3 linked regions of the Rubrivivax gelatinosus IL144 genome follow. The protein of the gene in region 1 interacts with the protein of each later gene in a pairwise test. Links are inferred from orthologs where the notes say so. Each region holds a gene or a part of one and is shown in the gene's direction. Other genes may lie near its edges. The genes, in order: recO, recR and ssb.

Region 1 (6,134 bases):
TGGCGACCAACGCCGTCTACCCGCTCGAGCAGATCGGCGTCTTCACGCCCAAGGCTATGCCGCGCGAGGCGCTCAACGCCGGCGAGGTGGGGTTCCTGATCGCCGGCATCAAGGAGCTGCAGGCGGCCAAGGTCGGCGACACGATCACGCTGGAAAAGAAGCTGCCGAACAACGCCGGCCCGGCCAGCGAGGCGCTGCCCGGCTTCAAGGAGATCCAGCCGCAGGTCTTCGCGGGTCTGTACCCGACCGAGGCCAGCGAGTACGACCAGCTGCGCGACGCGCTGGAGAAACTGAAGCTCAACGACAGCTCGCTGCGCTACGAGCCCGAGGTCAGCCAGGCGCTGGGCTTCGGCTTTCGCTGCGGCTTCCTCGGCCTGCTGCACATGGAGATCGTGCAGGAGCGCCTGGAGCGCGAGTTCGATCAGGACCTGGTGACCACCGCGCCCAGCGTGGTCTACGAGGTCGAGCTCAACGACGGCACCGTGCTGCAGGTCGAGAACCCCAGCAAGATGCCCGACATGGGCCGCATCCGCGAGATCCGCGAGCCCATCGTCACGGTGCACCTGTACATGCCGCAGGACGCGGTCGGCCCGGTGATGACGCTGGCCAACCAGAAGCGCGGCATCCAGCTGAACATGGCCTACCACGGCAAGCAGGTCATGCTGACCTACGAGCTGCCGCTGGCCGAGATCGTGCTGGACTTCTTCGACAAGCTGAAGTCGGTGAGCCGCGGCTACGCCTCGATGGACTACGAGTTCAAGGAGTACCGCGCGGCCGACGTCGTCAAGGTCGACATCCTGATCAACGGCGACCGCGTCGACCCGCTGGCGATGATCGTGCACCGGGCGCAGAGCCAGTTCCGCGGCCGCGCCGTGGCCGCCAAGATGCGCGAGCAGATCCCGCGCCAGATGTACGACGTCGCGATCCAGGCGGCGATCGGCGCGAACATCATCGCCCGCGAGAACATCAAGGCCCTGCGCAAGAACGTGCTGGCAAAATGCTACGGCGGCGACATCACGCGCAAGCGGAAGCTGCTCGAAAAGCAGAAGGCGGGCAAGAAGCGCATGAAGCAGATCGGCTCGGTCGAGGTGCCTCAGGAAGCCTTCCTCGCGATCCTCCAAGTGGACGACTAAACACCTTGATGAGCACTCTGACCGCCGTCCTGTACGGCGCCCTGGTCGTCTACCTCGGCGGCTGGTTCCTCGGGCAGTGGACGGGCAACTTCTCGCTGCTGCTGTTCCTCCTCAGCGCCGTCACCCTCTGCTACTGGCTGGCCGAGCGCTTCCACTTCCGCCCGGCCCGGCAGGCCGCGGCCGCGGAGCTGGAGCGCCAGGACGCCGCGCGCCGCGAAGACCTCGCGCGCCAGGGCATCGCCAAGGTCGACGGCGACGTCGGCGCGGCCAAGGAGAAGATCCTCGAGCAGCCCTGGTGGCTGGACTGGACCGCCGGGCTGTTCCCGGTGATCGTCGTGATCTTCCTGCTGCGCTCGTTCATGTTCGAGCCGTTCAAGATCCCGTCGGGCTCGATGATCCCGACGCTGCTCGTCGGCGACCTCATCCTCGTCAACAAGTACCACTACGGCATCCGGCTGCCGGTGATCAACAAGAAGATCATCGCCAACCACGACCCGGAGCGCGGCGACGTCGTCGTCTTCCGCTATCCGATCGACCCGCGCGTGGACTACATCAAGCGTGTCGTCGGCGTGCCGGGCGACGAGATCCGCTACGTGAACCAGAAGCTCTACGTCAACGGCCAGCCGGCGCCGGTGACGCCGCTGGGCGACTTCTACAACGAGGACCGCCTGCGCTACTCGCCGATGTTCTCGGAGAAGCTGGGCGCCGTGGAGCACCGCATCCTCGTCGACCCGAACCGCCCGGCCTTCTACGGCCCGGAGCCCAAGAGCTTCCCGATGCACGAGAATTGCCAGTACAGCGCCGAAGGCGTGACGTGCAAGGTGCCGCCCGGGCATTACTTCATGATGGGCGACAACCGCGACGACTCGCAGGATTCGCGCTTCTGGGGATTCGTTCCGGACGAGAACATCGTCGGCAAGGCATTCTTCGTCTGGATGAACCTGGGCGACCTGGGCCGCATCGGATCGTTCCACTGAACCCGGCCCTCGAAGCAGCGTACAACGAGAGGCGAACATGACTCCGGTCCCGCGCCTGCCGCGCGCCAGCCAACGCGGCATCACCCTCTTCGGGCTGCTGTTCTGGGCCTTGCTCGTCGGCTTCATCGGCTACGTGCTGGTGCGTGCGGTGCCGACCATCAACGAGTACCTGACGATCAAGCGTGCGGTCGAGAAGGTCGCCGCCGGCCAGCCGGCCACGGTGGCCGAAGCGCGCACCGCGTTCGACCGCCAGAAGGAGGTCGAGTACTCGATCGCCTCGATCGACAGCAAGGACCTCGTGATCACGAAAGAGAACGACAAGGTCGTCATCGGCTTCGCCTACGACAAGGAGATCCCGCTGTTCGGCCCGGTCTACCTGCTGCTCAAGTACGAGGGTCAGGCGAAGGCACCGTGATGGACACCCGGCACGACGCCCTGCAGCAACGGCTCGGTCACCGCTTCGAGCGCACCGGCCTGCTGACGCGCGCGCTCACGCACCGCAGCTGGGGCGCGGACCACAACGAGCGCCTCGAATTCCTCGGCGACTCGGTGCTCAACTGCGCCGTCTCGGCGCTGCTGTACGAACGTTTCTCCGGCAGCGACGAAGGCGACCTGACGCGCGTGCGCGCCCACCTCGTGCGCGAGGACAGCCTGCACCGCGTCGCGCTGACTTTGGGCCTGCCCGAGGTGCTGCGCATGTCCGAAGGCGAGATGCGCGGCGGTGGCGCCCAGCGGCCGTCGATCCTCGCCGATGCCGTCGAGGCGCTGATCGGCGCGATCTTCCTGGACGGCGGCTACGAGCCGGCGCTGGCTGCCGTGCGCCGCCTCTTCGGCGAGGTCATCGCCGCCACCGAGGCCGACGCCTGGACCAAGGACGCCAAGACCGAGCTGCAGGAATGGCTGCAGGCGCGGCGCCTGCCGGTGCCGGCCTACCGCATCGTCGCCACGCGCGGCGAGAAGCACGCCCAGACCTTCGAGGTCGAGTGCGCCGTCGCCACGCTGGGCCTCGCCGAACGCGGCGAAGGCCGCTCCCGCCGCACCGCCGAGCAGGAGGCCGCGCGCCGCCTGCTCGAAGGCTTGAAAGCCGACGACAAACCCGGCGGCCCCTTGCGCTCCTGAAGCGCCCGCCCACGCGATGAACACCACACCCTCCCCGGGCGACGAAGCGCCGGACGATTCGTCGTCCCAGGCTTACGAACTGCCCCCGATCCCGCCCGCACCGGCCGCCGTCGAGGGCCAGCGCTGCGGCCTGATCGCCATCGTCGGCCGGCCCAACGTCGGCAAGTCGACGCTGCTCAACGCGCTCGTCGGCCAGAAGATCAGCATCACCTCGCGCAAGGCGCAGACCACGCGCCACCGCATCACCGGCATCCGCACGGTGGGCGCGACGCAGTTCGTCTTCGTCGACACGCCGGGCTTCCAGACCACGCACCTCAAGCGCCACAGCGGCGCGATGAACAAGACGCTCAACCGCACCGTCACCGCCTCGGTGGCCGACGTCGACGCGGTGCTGTTCATGGTCGAGGCCGGGCGTTTCGGCCTGGACGACGCCAAGGTGCTGGCGCTGCTGCCGCCGGACAAGCCGGTGATCCTGGTCGCCAACAAGCTCGACGCGGTGCGCCGCCGCACCGACATCCTGCCCTGGCTGAAGAGCATGCAGGAGCGCCACGCCTTCGCCGAGTACGTGCCGATGTCGGCCACCACCGCGGCCGACGTCGAGCGCCTGTTCGCCATCGTCGAGCCGCACCTGCCCGAGCAGCCCTGGTTCTACGAGGAAGACGCGCTGACCGACCGCAGCGACCGTTTCCTCGCCAGCGAGATCGTGCGCGAGAAGCTGTTCCGCCTGACCGGCGACGAGCTGCCGTACTCGTCGACGGTGGTCATCGACAAGTTCGAGGAAGAGGGCCAGCTGCGCCGCATCGCTGCGACCATCGTCGTCGAGCGCGACGCCCACAAGGGCATGGTCATCGGCGAGGGTGGCGAGCGCCTGAAGCGCATCGGCACCGAGTCGCGCCAGGAGCTCGAGCGCCTGCTCGACGCCAAGGTCTTCCTCGAGCTGTGGGTCAAGGTGCGTTCCGGCTGGGCCGACGACGAGGCCCACCTCAGGAGCTACGGCTACGAGTGACGTGAGCCGGGAGGCGCGCCGATGAGCCGGGCGGCTGCCGCGCCGCTGTCGGCCTACGTGCTGCACAGCTGGGACTGGAGCGAGACCAGCCTGATCGTCGAGCTGTTCACGCGCGAGCGCGGGCGTGTCGTCGTCGCCGCCAAGGGCGCCAAGCGCCCGACCTCGCAACTGCGCCCGGTGCTGCTGCCGTTCCAGCGCATCGCCGTGCAGCTGGGCCGCACGCCGGCCGACGAGGCTGCCGAGATCCACACGCTGCGCACCGCCGAATGGGGCGGCGGCGTGCCGCCGGTGCCGGCGGCGGCGATGTTCTCGGCCTTCTATTGCAACGAGCTGCTGATGAAGCTGCTGGCGCGCCAGGACGCGTTCCCGCAGCTCTTCGACGCCTACGCCGAGACGCTGGCCGCGCTGGCCGCCGACGAGGCGGCGGCGCTGCGTGCCTTCGAACTCGTGCTGCTGCGCGAGCTGGGGTTGCTGCCCGAGCTCGGCACCGAGACGCTGACGCTGGCGCCGCTGGCGCCGGCGCGGCGCTACGCGCTGCACCCAGAGGCCGGCGTCGTCGCCGACGCCGAGGGCCTGACCGGCGCCGACTGGGTGCGGCTCGAAGCCGCGCTCGTCGCCCACCACGGACCGGCGCTGCGCGCCGCCTGCACGCCGGTGGCCCCGGCGCTGCGCGGGCCGCTGCGCACGGTGCTTCACTATCATCTCGGCCATGCCCGGCTGCGCTCGCGCCAGGTCTTCCAGGACGTGCAAAAGCTCGTCGACACCGCTTCCCGATGAATCCTCTCGTCGCTCCCGAGGCCGCCGCCGGCGGCCTGACCAAGCTTTCGGTCAACGTCAACAAGGTCGCGCTGCTGCGCAACACCCGCCACCTGGGCATCCCGAGCGTGGTGCGTGCCGCCACGCTGTGCCTGGAGGCCGGTGCCGACGGCATCACCGTGCATCCGCGGCCCGACGAGCGCCACATCCGCGGCCACGACGTGCACGAGCTGGCGGCGCTGCTGCGCCACTGGCCGCAGGCCGAATACAACATCGAGGGCAACCCCTTCCACAACCTGATGGCCTACGTGCGCGAGCTGCGCCCGCAGCAGGTGACCTTCGTGCCCGACAGCGAGGTGCAGTTCACCTCCGACCACGGCTGGAACCTGCCCGAGGACGTCGAGCGCCTGCGCCCGGTGATCGCCGAGGCGCATTCCTTCGGCGTGCGCGTCAGCCTCTTCATGGACCCGATCCCCGAGGCGATGGCCATCGCGCGCGAGATCGGCGCCGACCGCGTCGAGCTCTACACCGAGCCCTACGCCGCCGCCTGGGGCACGCCCAAGCAGGCCGAGATGCTGGAGCGTTTCGCCGCCGCCGGCCGTGCCGCGCTGGCCGCCGGGCTGCAGCTCAACGCCGGCCACGACCTGAACCGCGACAACCTGCCCGACTTCCTGCGTGCCGTGCCCGGCGTGCAGGAGGTGTCGATCGGCCACGCGCTGATCGCTGACGCGCTGGAGCTGGGGCTGCCGGAGACGGTGCGCGCCTACCAGCGGTCGATCCGCTCGGCCTCGCAAGGCTGACCGGCGTGATCTACGGCATCGGCACCGACGTCTGCGACATCCGCCGCATCCAGGCGACGCTGGCGCGGCGCGGCGACCGTTTCGCCGAGAAGGTGCTGGGTGACGACGAGCTGCGCGTCTTCCACGCCCGGCGTGCGCGTGCCGAGGCGCGCGGCATCGCCTTCCTGGCGACACGCTTCTCGGCCAAGGAGGCCTTCTCCAAGGCCATCGGCCTGGGCCTGCACATGCCGATGACCTGGCGCGCCTGCCAGATCCTCAACGAAGCCAGCGGCAAGCCCTTCGTCCGCCTGTCGGGCGATCTGGCCGCCTGGTTCGCCGCGCGCGGTCTCGTCGCCCACGTCAC
Region 2 (6,151 bases), 880 kb from region 1 along the record:
AGTTCAGACCGATGCCGAACGAGACGTCGTGGTCGCTGTCGCTGTCGCTGCCGTAGCCTTCGCGAGTCGCCTTGAACTTGCTCTCGGCATAACCGACGCGGCCGAACAGTTGCAGGCTGTCGGTGACCTGGAGTTTCGGCTTGATGTACAGCCCGTAGGCGTGTTCCATCTTCAGCTTGACGCGCTCGAGGAAGAGCGCCTTGGTCCTGTCGTCGGTTACGCCGACGGCGAGCATCGCTTCGAGGGCGAGGTACGGGTGCAGCTCGTAACCGACGATGCCGCGCACGGCCCCGATGTCGAGGCCATTGGAGCCGACGTCGGCGTGCAGCAGTGAATAACCGATCTCGGCGTAAATCGGCGAGGCATTCGTTTGCGCTTGGGCGGCGCCGCAGGCCAGAACGGCGGCGGCGATCATTGCGATCTTCTTCATCGTTTCCCTGTCGGTTGGTCATCGCATGGCCGAATGGCATGCGGGCGACAGAATTGCCGATGCGTGCAATGACCGTCAACGCGGAGTCGGCGAATGCCGACATGCGGTTCAGCGCGGTTTGCGCCGGATCAGAGGCAATGGAGTTCGTGATGCCGGATCCGGTCGCGTTTGCCCGAAGGCTTGCCGGACGGCGTGGGGAAGAGGGGGAGGGGAGGGTGACGAGCCTTACCCCCGGCACTGGTTGCAACGCTTAGGGCTGCTTGGTTCCCCACCTGACCCGGTTGGGCGCGCTTCCATGCGGGGAGGCCCGTCACGGCGCATTCTAGCCGCAGTGCGCGGCGGGCCCGCCGGTGCCCAGGTGGCACCGCGGGCCATCGGCTCTCAGCGCAGCTGCAGCGCGTCGTCGCCCCACTCGATGCCCAGCGGCTCGACGACGAGGCGCTTGGGACCGGCTTCGACGCGGCCGGCGACGATGGCCTCGATGCCCTGGGCGCGCGCGATCTCGACGGTGCGCTCGGCGTCCGCGGCGGCGACGTAGAGCGCGAAGCCGGCGCCCATGTTCAGCGTGCCGTAGGCCTCGGCGTCGTCCTGGCCGGCGTGGCGCTGGATGAAGGCCAGCACCGGCGGCACCTTGGGCACCGCGGTGATGCGGTAGGTGAAGGTGCCCGGGTGGCGCAGCAGCTTGCGCCAGCCGTGGCCGGTGACGTTGGCGGCGTAGTGCACGCGCACGCCGGCGGCGGCCAGCGCCTCGGTGACCGGCGAATACAGCGTCGTCGGCGCGAGCAGCGCGTCGCCGTAGGCGAGGCCCGGCTCGACCTCGGTCAGGTAGCCCTCGGGCAGGCGCTCGACCAGCTTGCGCGCCAGGCTCAGGCCGTTGGCGTGGATGCCGCTGGAGGCCAGCAGCACGATCGCGTCGCCGGCGGCGAGCTCGTCGCCCAGCGACAGGCGCTGCTTCGGGTTGACGATGCCAGTGCACGAGGCGGCCAGGTCGATGCGGCCGCTCTCGACGATGCCGGCCAGCGCCGGCGTCTCGCCGCCGCCCCAGGCGACGCGGCAGGTGTCGCAGGCGGCCTTCCAGCCGGCCACCAGCGCCTGCGCGCGCTCGGCGTCGCCGAACCAGTCGCTGCCGCCGGCGGCCCAGTAGGCCTGCACGACCAGCGGCGTGGCGCCGACGGTGATCAGGTCGTTGACCGCCATCGCGATCGTGTCCTGCGCTATTGCCGAGTAGTAGCTGCGGCCGGTGAGCTTTTGCATCTCGTCGGCGACCAGGGCCTTGCTGCCCAGGCATTCGACGATGCTGGCGAGGTAGAACGGGCCGACGTCGACGACGTAGGCGGATTCGCCGCGCGAGGCCTTCACCTCGGTGAAGCCGTGGCCCGCGAGATGCGGGGCGGTGGCGGCGGCGGCGCGCTGCGCGGCCACTTTGAGCGGGTCGATCAGGTCGTAGACGACGCCGGACTGCTCGTAGCTCAGCGGAGTGTTGGCGGGTGCTTGCATGGGCCGGGATTATCGCCCCCCGCCCGTAGAATGGCCCGGTGAGCTACGTCGTCCTCGCGCGCAAATACCGTCCCCGCAGCTTCGACCAGATGGTCGGCCAGGAGCACGTCGTCCGTGCGCTGAGCAACGCGCTGGAGCAGCAGCGGCTGCACCACGCCTACCTCTTCACCGGCACGCGCGGGATTGGCAAGACCACCGTCTCGCGCATCCTGGCCAAGAGCCTGAACTGCACCGGGCCCGATGGCACCGGCGGCATCACCGCGCATCCCTGCGGCGTCTGCAGCGCCTGTACCGAGATCGACGGCGACCGCTACATCGACTACATCGAGCTCGACGCGGCCAGCAACCGCAGCATCGACGAGATCCGCGACCTGATCGAGCGTGCCGCCTACAAGCCCGGCATCGGCCGCTTCAAGGTCTTCATGATCGACGAGGCGCATCAGCTGACCAAGGACGCCTTCAACGCGCTGCTGAAGACGCTGGAGGAGCCGCCCGAGTACCTGAAGTTCGTGCTCGCGACGACCGACCCGGAGAAGATGCTGCCGACGGTGCTGTCGCGCTGCCTGCAGTTCAACCTGCGGCCGATGGCGCCGCAGACGGTGCACGAGCACCTGCAGGAGGTGCTGGCCGCCGAGCACGTGCCGCACGACGAGGCCTCGCTGCGCCTGCTCTCGCGTGCCGCGCGCGGATCGATGCGCGACGCGCTGTCGCTGACCGACCAGGCCATCGCCTACGGTGGCGGCCGGGTCGACGAGGCCGTCGTGCGCGGCATGCTGGGCAGCGTCGACCGCGGCCATGCACGCCGGCTCGTCGAGGCGCTGGCCGCACGCGACGGCGCCGCGGTGCTGGCCACCGTCGACGCGCTGCGCGCGATGGGCCTGTCGGCCTCGGCGACGCTGGAGGAACTGGCCTCGCTGCTGCAGCAGATGGCCGTCGAGCAGGCCGTTCCCGGCGCGCTGGATGCGCAGGACCCCGACACCGAGGACGCGCGTGCGCTGGCCAGCGTGCTGCCACCCGACGAGACGCAGCTGCTCTACAGCATCGCGCTGCACGGCCGCGCCGAGCTGGCGCTGATGAGCGACGAGTACGGCGCGCTGACGATGGTGCTGCTGCGCCTGCTGGCCTTCCCGCCGGCCGGTGCCGCGCCGGTGCCGCCGCGCGAAGCGCCGCGTTCGGCGCCGCTGCGCGCGCCATCGCCGCCGGCGATGACGATGCCGGTGGCCAAGGCTGCTGCGCCGGTCGTCCCGGCCTCGCCGCCGCCGCGGCCTGTGCCGGTGGCGCCGGTGGTCGCGCCGCAGCCTGCGGCACCCGCGTCCGCGCCTGTTGCCGAACGCCGCCGCGAACCTCCTGCGCCGGCGCCGCAGGCGGCTCCTGAACGCATCGAAACGCGCTCGGCACCGCCTGACGACGAGCCGCCCTGGGGCCGTGACGACGAGCCGCCGCCCGAAGGCGAGTACCGACACGCCGTTCCGGCGCCGTCGCGCAGGCCGGCTGCAGTGCCGGATCCGGAGCCCGAGCGCTTCGAGCCCGCTCCGGTCGACGCCGTGCCCGACGAACCGCCTCCCGTCGAACGCCGCCCGCGCCCGGTGCGCCGCGACGAGCCGCCCGCGCCGCCGCCGCGCACGCCGCTGGGCGACCGCTGGTATGCGCTGTGCCAGGCGATGGCCGAGCGCGGTGCCGTCTCGGCGCTGCTGCGTGAACTCGCCTGGCAGGGCGGGCTGGTCGAGGTCGACGAGGCCGCCGCGCCGCAGCGCTGGCGGCTGCAGGTCGAACGCGAGTCGCTGCGCACCAATGCGCTGCGCGAGAAGCTGGCGGCCGCGATGGCCGCGGAGCTCGGCGCGCCGGTCGATCTGGTGCTCGAACCCGGTTCGCCCGAGGACACGCCGGCCAAGCGTGACGCCTGGGAGCGCACGCGCCGCCAGCAGGAGGCCGAGCACACGATCCGCCACGACCCGGTGGTGCTGGAGCTGATGCGTCAGTTCCCCACGGCACGCCTGGTGCCGAACTCGATCAAGCCGGTCTGAGCGGCGCTGCCGCACGACGATAATCCCGCGTTTTCGGCGGCCCCGAGGCCGCCACGAAAGGACACGACGATGATGAAGGGCCAACTCGCCGGGCTGATGAAGCAGGCCCAGGCGATGCAGGAAAACATGAAGCGCGCCCAGGAAGAGCTGGCGCAGCTGGAGGTCGAGGGCCAGTCGGGCGCCGGCCTGGTGAAGGTCGTGATGACCTGCAAGCACGACGTGCGCCGCCTGAGCATCGACCCCAGCCTGCTGGCCGACGACAAGGACATGCTCGAAGACCTGGTCGCCGCCGCGTTCAACGATGCCGTGCGCCGTGCCGACGAGATCAGCGCCGAGAAGATGGGCAAGCTGACGGCCGGCATGCCGATGCCGCCGGGCATGAAGTTCCCGTTCTGACGCCTTGCCGATGGCCGACACCGCGCTCGACGCGCTGATCGAGGCGCTGCGGCGGCTGCCGGGCGTCGGCCAGAAGTCGGCGCAGCGCGTCGCCTTCCACCTGCTGCAGCACGACCGCGATGGCGCGCGCCGCCTGGCGCACGCGCTGGACGTCGCGGCCGAGCGTGTGCACCACTGCGCGCGCTGCCACACCTTCACCGAAGACGAGGTCTGCCCGGTCTGCCGCGACCCCGAGCGCGACGCCCGGCTGCTGTGCGTCGTCGAGACGCCGGCCGACCAGCACGCGCTGGAACGCAGCGGCGGCTACCGCGGCCTGTACTTCGTGCTGATGGGCCGGCTGTCGCCGCTGGACGGCATCGGCGCCGGCGACATCGGCGCCGCCGAGCTGATCGAACGCGCGAGCGACGGCACCGTGCAGGAAGTCATCCTCGCCACCAGCTTCACTGCCGAAGGCGAGGTCACCGCGCACGCGCTGGCCCAGGCGCTGCGTTCCCGCGGCCTGAAGGTCACGCGCCTGGCGCGCGGCGTGCCGGCGGGCAGCGAAATCGAGTACGTCGACCTGGGCACGATCGCCCACGCCTTGGTCGACCGGCGCTGAACGGGCCAAGGCCGTGTCCGAGCCCGACGACGACTTTTTCCGGGGACTCGAGCAGCGGCGCACACGCGCCCTCGTCGACCGCGACCTCGTGTTGATCGAGCGCCTGCACGCGCCGGATTACGAACTGCTCACGCCTGCGGGCCGCGCCTTCTCGCGAGAGCGCTATCTGGCCGAGATCGCCGCCGGCCCGTTTTACGCCGCCTGGCACCACGGCCCGATGCGGGTCCGGCGTTCTACGACGATGGCGGTGGTGCGCTACGTAGCCGAACTCGGTTTTCCGTCCGGCCGCACGCTCCGCTGCTGGCACACCGACAGCTACGAGTTGCGCGGCGACGTCTGGCAGGCCGTCTGGTCGCAGGCCACCGCGCTGCCCGCCGCCGACGGCGAACGCTGACCGGCCTCAGCCGGCCCGCCGTGCCGGCTTGCCCGCCGGTTTCGTCCGGTAGAACTGCATCGGCACCGCTGCCGCCTCGCGCAGCACGCTCTTCCTGATGCGGCCGACGACGTGCATCTCGCAGGGCTTGCAGTCGAAGCGCAGCGTCAGGCGTTCGCCGCCGGAGACCAGCGTCAGCGGCTCGGCGCGCACCGTGCCCTGCACGCCGATGACGCCCTTGGCCTGCTTGGGGCACAGCGACAGCGACCAGCGCACGCAGTGGCGCGTGATCATCAGGCTGACCTCGTCGCTGCGCTCGTGGCTCTCGTAGGCCGCTTCGATGACCTTGACGCCGTGGCGCGCGTAGAACGCCGCGGCCTTGGTGTTGTGCACGTTGGCCAGATAGCTCAGCGTGTCCTCGGGGTACGGCGCCGGCGGGTCTTTCGGCGTCGCACGCGGCAGCGGCTCGAAAGCTGCGGCGCGGGCCGCTTCCAGGGCCGCGACGGCGTCGCGGCGCAGGGCGTTGGCGACCGACGCCGGCACGAACCACGGCGCCACGATGTCGACGCCGCGTGCCTCGAAGATCGTGCCGCCCAGGCGCGCCAGGTTCTCGCGCAGCGTCGATTCGTTGCGCGCCGCGTCCTTCGGCAGCTGGTGCGCGTGCACGACCTCGGCATGCGCGTAATGGCCGTCGGCGTCGACGAGCTGCAGCGCGAAGCCTTGGCCGGTGGCCTCGAAACGCAGGTCGACCGGGATCAGGCGCTCGGCCGACTTCTTCTCCAGCAGCCGGTCCCAGGCCATGTCGCGGTTGCGGCTGATGGCGGCGTCGCGGC
Region 3 (6,196 bases), 560 kb from region 1 along the record:
CGGTCCTGGTGGCGGCGGCGCGTCTCGGCGTCCAGGCCGGCGTGATACGGTAGCGCCGGGATGCCTTCGGCGCTGAGCCAGGCGGCGGTGTCCTCGACCTTCTTGCGGCTCTGGCAGTAGACGATGCCGGCGTCGCCCTCGTGCTCGTCGCGCAGGAAACGCAGCAGCTGGCGCTTGGGCTCGTCCTTCTCGACGATCGTGTAGCGGATGTTCGGCCGGTCGAAGCTGGACACGAAGCGGCGCGCGTCCTCCAGCTTCAGCCGCGCGACGATGTCCTCGCGCGTGTGGGCGTCGGCGGTGGCCGTCAGCGCCATGCGCGGCACCTGCGGGAAACGCTCGTGCAGCGCCGACAGGCCGAGGTACTCCTCGCGGAAGTCGTGGCCCCACTGGCTGACGCAGTGCGCTTCGTCGATCGCGAACAGCGCCAGCCGATCGCGTTCGGCCAGCGACTCGAGCATCGCCAGGAAGCGCGGCGTCAGGATGCGTTCAGGCGCGGCGTAGAGCAGCACCAGGCGGCCGGCGAGCAGCTCGCGTTCGATGCGCCGGGCCTCGTCGCCGTCGAGCGTGCTGTTCAGGAAGGCGGCCGGCACGCCGACTTCGTCGAGCGCGCCGACCTGGTCGTGCATCAGCGCGATCAGCGGCGAGACGACGACGGTGACGCCCTGGCCGGCGCGGTGGCGCAGGATCGCCGGCACCTGGTAGCACAGGCTCTTGCCGCCGCCGGTGGGCATCAGCACCAGGGCGTCGCCGCCGGCGGCCACGTGTTCGACGATCTCGCGCTGGCGGCCGCGGAAGGCGGTGTAGCCGAACACCTCGTGCAGCACCTGCTGCGCGGGATCGGCCTCGACGGGGGCGGGACTCATGGAGGGGCCGGATGGTACGCGAGCCGTGCGGCCGGCCCGGCGCGCCCTCGGGAGGGGGAACCAGCCACCGTGCGGGGGGAGTGCCCCGCCAGGAGGGCCCGGCCGGTATCATCGGCGCCCAGTGCCGGCCTTCGCGCCGGCGTCCGTCCTTCCCTCTCGTCTTCGCCCACCCCAGGAGGGCATCCCCCATGGCCTCGGTCAACAAAGTCATCCTCGTCGGCAACCTCGGCCGCGACCCCGAAGTGCGCTACGCCCCCAGCGGCTCGGCGATCTGCAACGTCACCATCGCCACCAGCCGCCAGTGGAAGGACAAGACCAGCGGCGAGCGCCAGGAAGAGACCGAATGGCACCGCGTGGTCTTCTACGACCGCCTGGCCGAGATCGCCGGCGAGTACCTGAAGAAGGGCCGCCCGGTCTACGTCGAAGGCCGTCTGAAGACGCGCAAGTGGACCGACAAGGACGGCGTCGAGAAGTACACGACCGAAATCATCGCGATGGAAATGCAGCTGCTCGGCGGCCGTGAAGGCGGCGGCGGTGGCGGCGGCGACTACGGCGGTGGCGACGACATGGGCGCGCCGCCGGCCCGCCGCGCCCCGGCACCGCGCCCGCAGGCCCCCGCGCCGCGCGCGCCGGCGCCGCAGAAGTCGAGCACCGGCTTCGACGACATGGACGACGACATTCCGTTCTGAGCCTGTCGGCCGCTGGCCGTCACGGCCCGCCGCCTTCGGGTGCGCGGGCCGTTTCTTTTTCCGAGCCTTCTGTCCGTGATGCATGACCTGCCGCTGGCCGCCGTGCTGGCCGAGATCGCGCGGGCGCGTGCCGCCCGCCCCGACCTGGACTGGGCGGCCTTCGACCGCTGCGCGCCCGTCACCGCCGCCCACGGCCGGCGTTGGAGCTTTCCCTGGCACCTGACGGCCAGCGTCTTCGTCGTCGATGTCGACGGCCGGCGCACGCTGCTCGTCGAGCACCCGACGCTGGGCCGGCTGCTGCAGCCCGGCGGCCACCTCGAGCCCGGCGAGACGCTGCGCCAGGCCGCCGAACGCGAGCTGCGCGAGGAATGCGGCGACGCCGTCGCCGACGCCGCGGTGCTCGGCGACCTCGCCGTCGACGTCGACCTGCACGCCATCCCGCCGAACCCGCGCCGTGGCGAGCCCGGCCACCTGCATCTGGACTTCTGCTTTCTCGCGCGCCTGCCGGCCGAAGTGCAGTCCGGCGGCGAGCTGCCGACACGCTGGCTCGCGCTGGACGCCGAGCCGGTGCGCGGCCAGGCGCGGCTGGCGCGTATCGCCTCGCGTCTGTCTCTGGATCAATCCCCTGGATACCGTGGGGGGTAGATTGGGGCTCTCGCTCCAGGAGACGACGATGTCGACGATCCGCCATGCCTTCGTGTTCGCCGCTGCGGCCCTCGCCGCCGCGGCCGCTTTTGCCCAGACGCCGGCGCCTGCCGGTGCCGCCAGCGCGCCGGTCCAGGGGGCCGGCCCCGGCATGGGAGGCGGAATGGGTGGCGGCATGGGCCCGGGCGGCGGCCGCGGTGCCGCGCGCTGGGGCCAGGGCGTGACGCCCGGCTGGGCGCTGATGACGCCCGAGGAACGCACGGCGCACCAGACCAAGATGCGGTCGATGACGACAGGCGCCGACTGCCGCGCCTACGTCGAGCAGCACCACACCGAGATGGCCGCGCGCGCCAAGGAGCGCGGCGTCGCGGTGCCGGCGATGCCGCGCCGCGATCCCTGCGCCGGCCTGCCCGGCTGAGATCCCGCCGCCCGCGACATCCGGCACGCCGCCGGTCGGGTTCAGCTGCACCTGTTTGATACCCTGTGGGGTATCGGATAAGATGGCGGCATGAACCCGATCGTCCGCGCCGTCGTGCGCTCGTCCCTGCTGCCGGCGCTGCTCGCCGGCCTGGCCGCGTCGGCCGCGCCACCGGCGGTGCCGGTCGTCGTCGTCGGCCAGGCCGCCGCGGCCGGCGGTTTCGAGATCGACGCCAGCCTGCAGGCGCTGCGCCAGAGCACCGTCGCCGCCCAGGTCTCGGGCAACGTGCTGCAGCTCGCGGTGAAGGCCGGCGAGCGCGTCAAGGCCGGCCAGCTGATCGCGCGCATCGACGAACGCGACACCCAGGCCGGGCTGCTGCGCGGCGAAGCCGGCGTCGCCCAGGCCGACGCCGAGTGGCGCAACGCCTCGCTGCAGCTGCAGCGCACGCGCGAGCTGCGCAGCCAGGGTTTCGTCAGCCAGGCGGCGCTGGACACCGCAGAGACCCAGGCGCACGCCGCCCAGGCCGGCCTGGAGCAGGCGCGTGCCGCGCGCGCACAGGCGGCGCTGGCACGAGGTTTCACCGCCGTCGTCGCGCCGTTCGACGCCGTCGTGCAGGCCACGCATGTCGAAGCCGGCGACCTGGCCAGCGCCGGGCGTGCGATCGCCACCGTCTACGCGCCGGGCGCGCTGCGCGCCGTCGTGCAGTTGCCGGCTTCGCGTTCGGCGGCGGCGCGTGCGGCGGCCGGCGTCGAGATCGTGCTGCCCGACGGCCGACGTGTCGCGCCGGTCGCCAAGACCGAACTCCCGGCCACCGACGCCGTCTCGCAGACCGTCGAATGGCGGCTGGATCTGCCGCCGGCGGCGACCGCCGGCCTCGCGCCTGGCCAGAACGTGCGCGTGCGTTTCGCCGGCGTGCCCGGCGCCGCCGCACCCGCCGGCCGGCTGGCCGTGCCGGCGGCGGCGCTGCTGCGCCGTGGCGAGCTGAGCGCGGTCTACGTGCAGCGTGGCGAAGGCTTCGTGCTGCAGGCGGTGCGCGCCGGCGCGACGCTAGGCGACACGGTCGAGATCCTCGCCGGCCTGAAGGGCGGCGAACGTGTCGCCGCCGACGCCGTGCGTGCCGGCCTGGCCGGCGCGCTGGCTGCCAAGTGACGGAGCGCGCCGTGGCCGACAACGCTATGGGCATCGCCGGCCGTCTGGCGCGCGCCTTCCAGGCCAACGCACTCACGCCGCTGCTGGCGCTGGTCGCGCTGCTGCTGGGCCTGTTCGCGGTGCTGGTCACGCCGCGCGAGGAAGAGCCGCAGATCAACGTCACGATGGCCAACGTGCTGATCCCGTTCCCGGGCGCCTCGTCGGCCGACGTGCAGAACATGGTCGCGCGCCCGGCCGAGCAGGTGCTGGGCCGGATCGCCGGCATCGAGCACACCTTCTCGGTCTCGCGCCCGGGCCTGGCCGTGCTGACCGTGCAGTTCGAGGTCGGCGTGCCCCGCACCGAAGCGCTGGTCCGCCTGTACGACGTGCTCGACGCCAACCAGAACTGGCTGCCCGCCGGCCTGGGCACGCTCCCGCCCATCGTCAAGCCCAAGGGCATAGACGACGTGCCGGTGCTGGCGCTGACGCTGTGGAGCCGCGACGACCGCGCCGCCGCCGACCTGGAGCGTGTCGCGCACGCGCTGGAGGCCGAACTGAAGCGTGTGCCCGGCGCGCGCGAGGTGCAGACGATCGGCGGCCCCGGCCGCGTCGTCCAGGTGACGCTGCAGCCGGCGCGGCTGCGCGAGCGTGGCGTCGACATCCTGCGCCTGAAGCAGACGCTGGCCGCCGCCAACCAGGGCATGCCGGCCGGCAGCGTGATCGACGAACGCGGCGGCGCGCTGACCGTCGAGACCGGCGAGTTCCTGCGTTCGGCCGCCGAGGTCGGCGAACTGGTCGTCGGCACGCACGCCGGCCGCCCGGTCTATCTGCGCGAGGTGGCCGAGGTCGTCGACGGCGCGGCCCAGCCCTCGCGCTACGTCTGGTTCACGCCCGGCGGTGCCGGAACGGCCGGCGGCCACCCGGCGGTGACGCTGACGCTGACGAAGAAGCCCGGCACGAATGCGGTGGACGTCGCGCGCGCCGCACGCGAACGGGTCGACGCCTTGCGCAACGGCCTGCTGCCCGAGGGCGTCGAGGCCACGGTGACGCGCGACTACGGCGCCACCGCCGCCGAGAAGGCGAACAAGCTGATCAGCAAGCTCGTCTTCGCCACCGGCTCGGTGATCCTGCTCGTCGGCCTGGCGTTGGGGCGGCGCGAGGCGGTGATCGTCGGCGCCGCCGTCGTGCTGACGCTGGCCGCGACGCTGTTCGCCAGCTGGGCCTGGGGCTTCACGCTGAACCGCGTGTCGCTGTTCGCGCTGATCTTCTCGATCGGCATCCTCGTCGACGACGCCATCGTGGTGGTCGAGAACATCCACCGCCACCAGCGCCTGGAGCCCGGCCGGCCGCTCGTGGAGATCATCCCCGCCGCGGTCGACGAGGTCGGCGGGCCGACGATCCTGGCGACGATGACGGTCATCGCGGCGCTGCTGCCGATGGCTTTTGTCAGCGGGCTGATGGGCCCGTACATGAGCCCGATCCCGATCAACTCCAGCCTGGGCATGGCGATCTCGCTGGCGATCGCCTTCACGGTGACGCCCTGGCTGGCGCTCAAGCTGATGAAGCCGCACGGCGCGGCGGCGCACGGCGGCCGCGCCGAGGCGCTGGCCGGGCGGCTGCAGGCGCTCTTCACGCGGCTGCTGCAGCCGCTGCTGGACAGCGCACGCAAGCGCTGGCTGCTGCTGGCGGGCATCGTCGCGGCGCTCGTGCTGTCGGTCGGCCTGGCCGCCGTGCAGTGGGTGGTGCTGAAGATGCTGCCCTTCGACAACAAGAGCGAGTTCGCGCTCGTCGTCGACATGCCGGCCGGCACGCCGCTGGAAGACACCGCGGCGACGCTGCACGAGCTCGGCGCCTTCCTCGCCGCCCAGCCCGAGGTGCGCGACCTGCAGGGTTACGCCGGCACCGCCAGCCCGATCACCTTCAACGGCCTGGTGCGCCAGTACTACCTGCGCGCCGACGCCGAACAGGGCGAGCTGCAGGTCAACCTGGTCGACAAGTCCGAGCGCCACGAGCAGAGCCACGCCATCGCCCAGCGCCTGCGCCCGGAGCTGCAGCAGATCGCCGCGCGCCGTGGCGCCAAGCTGAAGCTCGTCGAGGTGCCGCCCGGCCCGCCGGTGATGAGCCCGATCGTCGCCGAGGTCTACGGCCCCGACGAAGCCGGCCGCCAGCAGCTCGCCTCGCGGCTGGAGCAGGCATTCCACGCGACGCCCGACGTGAGCTCGATCGACAGTTCGCTGCACGCCGACGCGCCGCGCGCCTTCCTGCGCGTGAACCGCCAGCGTGCCGACACGCTGGGCATCGCCGCCGACGACATCGCGGCCACGGTGCAGGGCGCGCTGTCGGGCGCCGACGCCGCCTGGCTGCACGACGGCCAGTCCAAGTACCCGGTGCCGGTGCGCCTGCAGCTGCCGCGCGAGGCCCAGGTCGGGCTGGACGCGCTGCTGGCGCTGCCG

Evidence for each region.
Region 2: the proteins of recO (region 1) and recR interact in binary tests that used the Escherichia coli proteins (3 or more experiments, as listed by UniProt). The link is inferred for Rubrivivax gelatinosus IL144 from one-to-one orthologs.
Region 3: the proteins of recO (region 1) and ssb interact in binary tests that used the Escherichia coli proteins (3 or more experiments, as listed by UniProt). The link is inferred for Rubrivivax gelatinosus IL144 from one-to-one orthologs.

The regions. Positions count from the first base shown.
Region 1 is NC_017075.1:4,402,045-4,408,178, reverse strand. What follows is about bases 3,396-6,134. They hold recO (DNA repair protein RecO), read left to right. Parts: upstream 3,396-4,256; coding sequence 4,257-5,012; downstream 5,013-6,134. Other genes in these bases: acpS (holo-ACP synthase), read left to right, coding at 5,797-6,134; RGE_RS20005 (pyridoxine 5'-phosphate synthase), read left to right, coding at 5,009-5,791; era (GTPase Era), read left to right, coding at 3,396-4,235. Outside these bases: lepA (translation elongation factor 4), read left to right, coding at 1-1,133; lepB (signal peptidase I), read left to right, coding at 1,142-2,110; RGE_RS20025 (DUF4845 domain-containing protein), read left to right, coding at 2,148-2,525; rnc (ribonuclease III), read left to right, coding at 2,525-3,229; more of era, read left to right, coding at 3,246-3,395. UniProt on the Escherichia coli protein: Involved in DNA repair and RecF pathway recombination.
Region 2 is NC_017075.1:3,517,469-3,523,619, reverse strand. Bases 3,396-6,151 are described here. They hold recR (recombination mediator RecR), read left to right. Parts: upstream 3,396-4,357; coding sequence 4,358-4,945; downstream 4,946-6,151. Other genes in these bases: RGE_RS16050 (peptidase U32 family protein), read right to left, coding at 5,346-6,151; RGE_RS16055 (nuclear transport factor 2 family protein), read left to right, coding at 4,959-5,339; RGE_RS16065 (YbaB/EbfC family nucleoid-associated protein), read left to right, coding at 4,021-4,347; dnaX (DNA polymerase III subunit gamma/tau), read left to right, coding at 3,396-3,951. Also shown: RGE_RS16080 (porin family protein), read right to left, coding at 1-430; RGE_RS16075 (AIR synthase-related protein), read right to left, coding at 812-1,927; more of dnaX, read left to right, coding at 1,966-3,395. UniProt on the Escherichia coli protein: May play a role in DNA repair. It seems to be involved in an RecBC-independent recombinational process of DNA repair. It may act with RecF and RecO.
Region 3 is NC_017075.1:4,957,017-4,963,212, reverse strand. The notes cover bases 1-2,801. They hold ssb (single-stranded DNA-binding protein), read left to right. Parts: upstream 1-1,051; coding sequence 1,052-1,552; downstream 1,553-2,801. Other genes in these bases: RGE_RS22595 (efflux RND transporter periplasmic adaptor subunit), read left to right, coding at 2,706-2,801; RGE_RS22600 (hypothetical protein), read left to right, coding at 2,226-2,615; RGE_RS22605 (NUDIX hydrolase), read left to right, coding at 1,631-2,197; recQ (DNA helicase RecQ), read right to left, coding at 1-863. In the rest of the region: more of RGE_RS22595, read left to right, coding at 2,802-3,764; RGE_RS22590 (efflux RND transporter permease subunit), read left to right, coding at 3,791-6,196. UniProt on the Escherichia coli protein: Plays an important role in DNA replication, recombination and repair. Binds to ssDNA and to an array of partner proteins to recruit them to their sites of action during DNA metabolism. Acts as a sliding platform that migrates on DNA via reptation.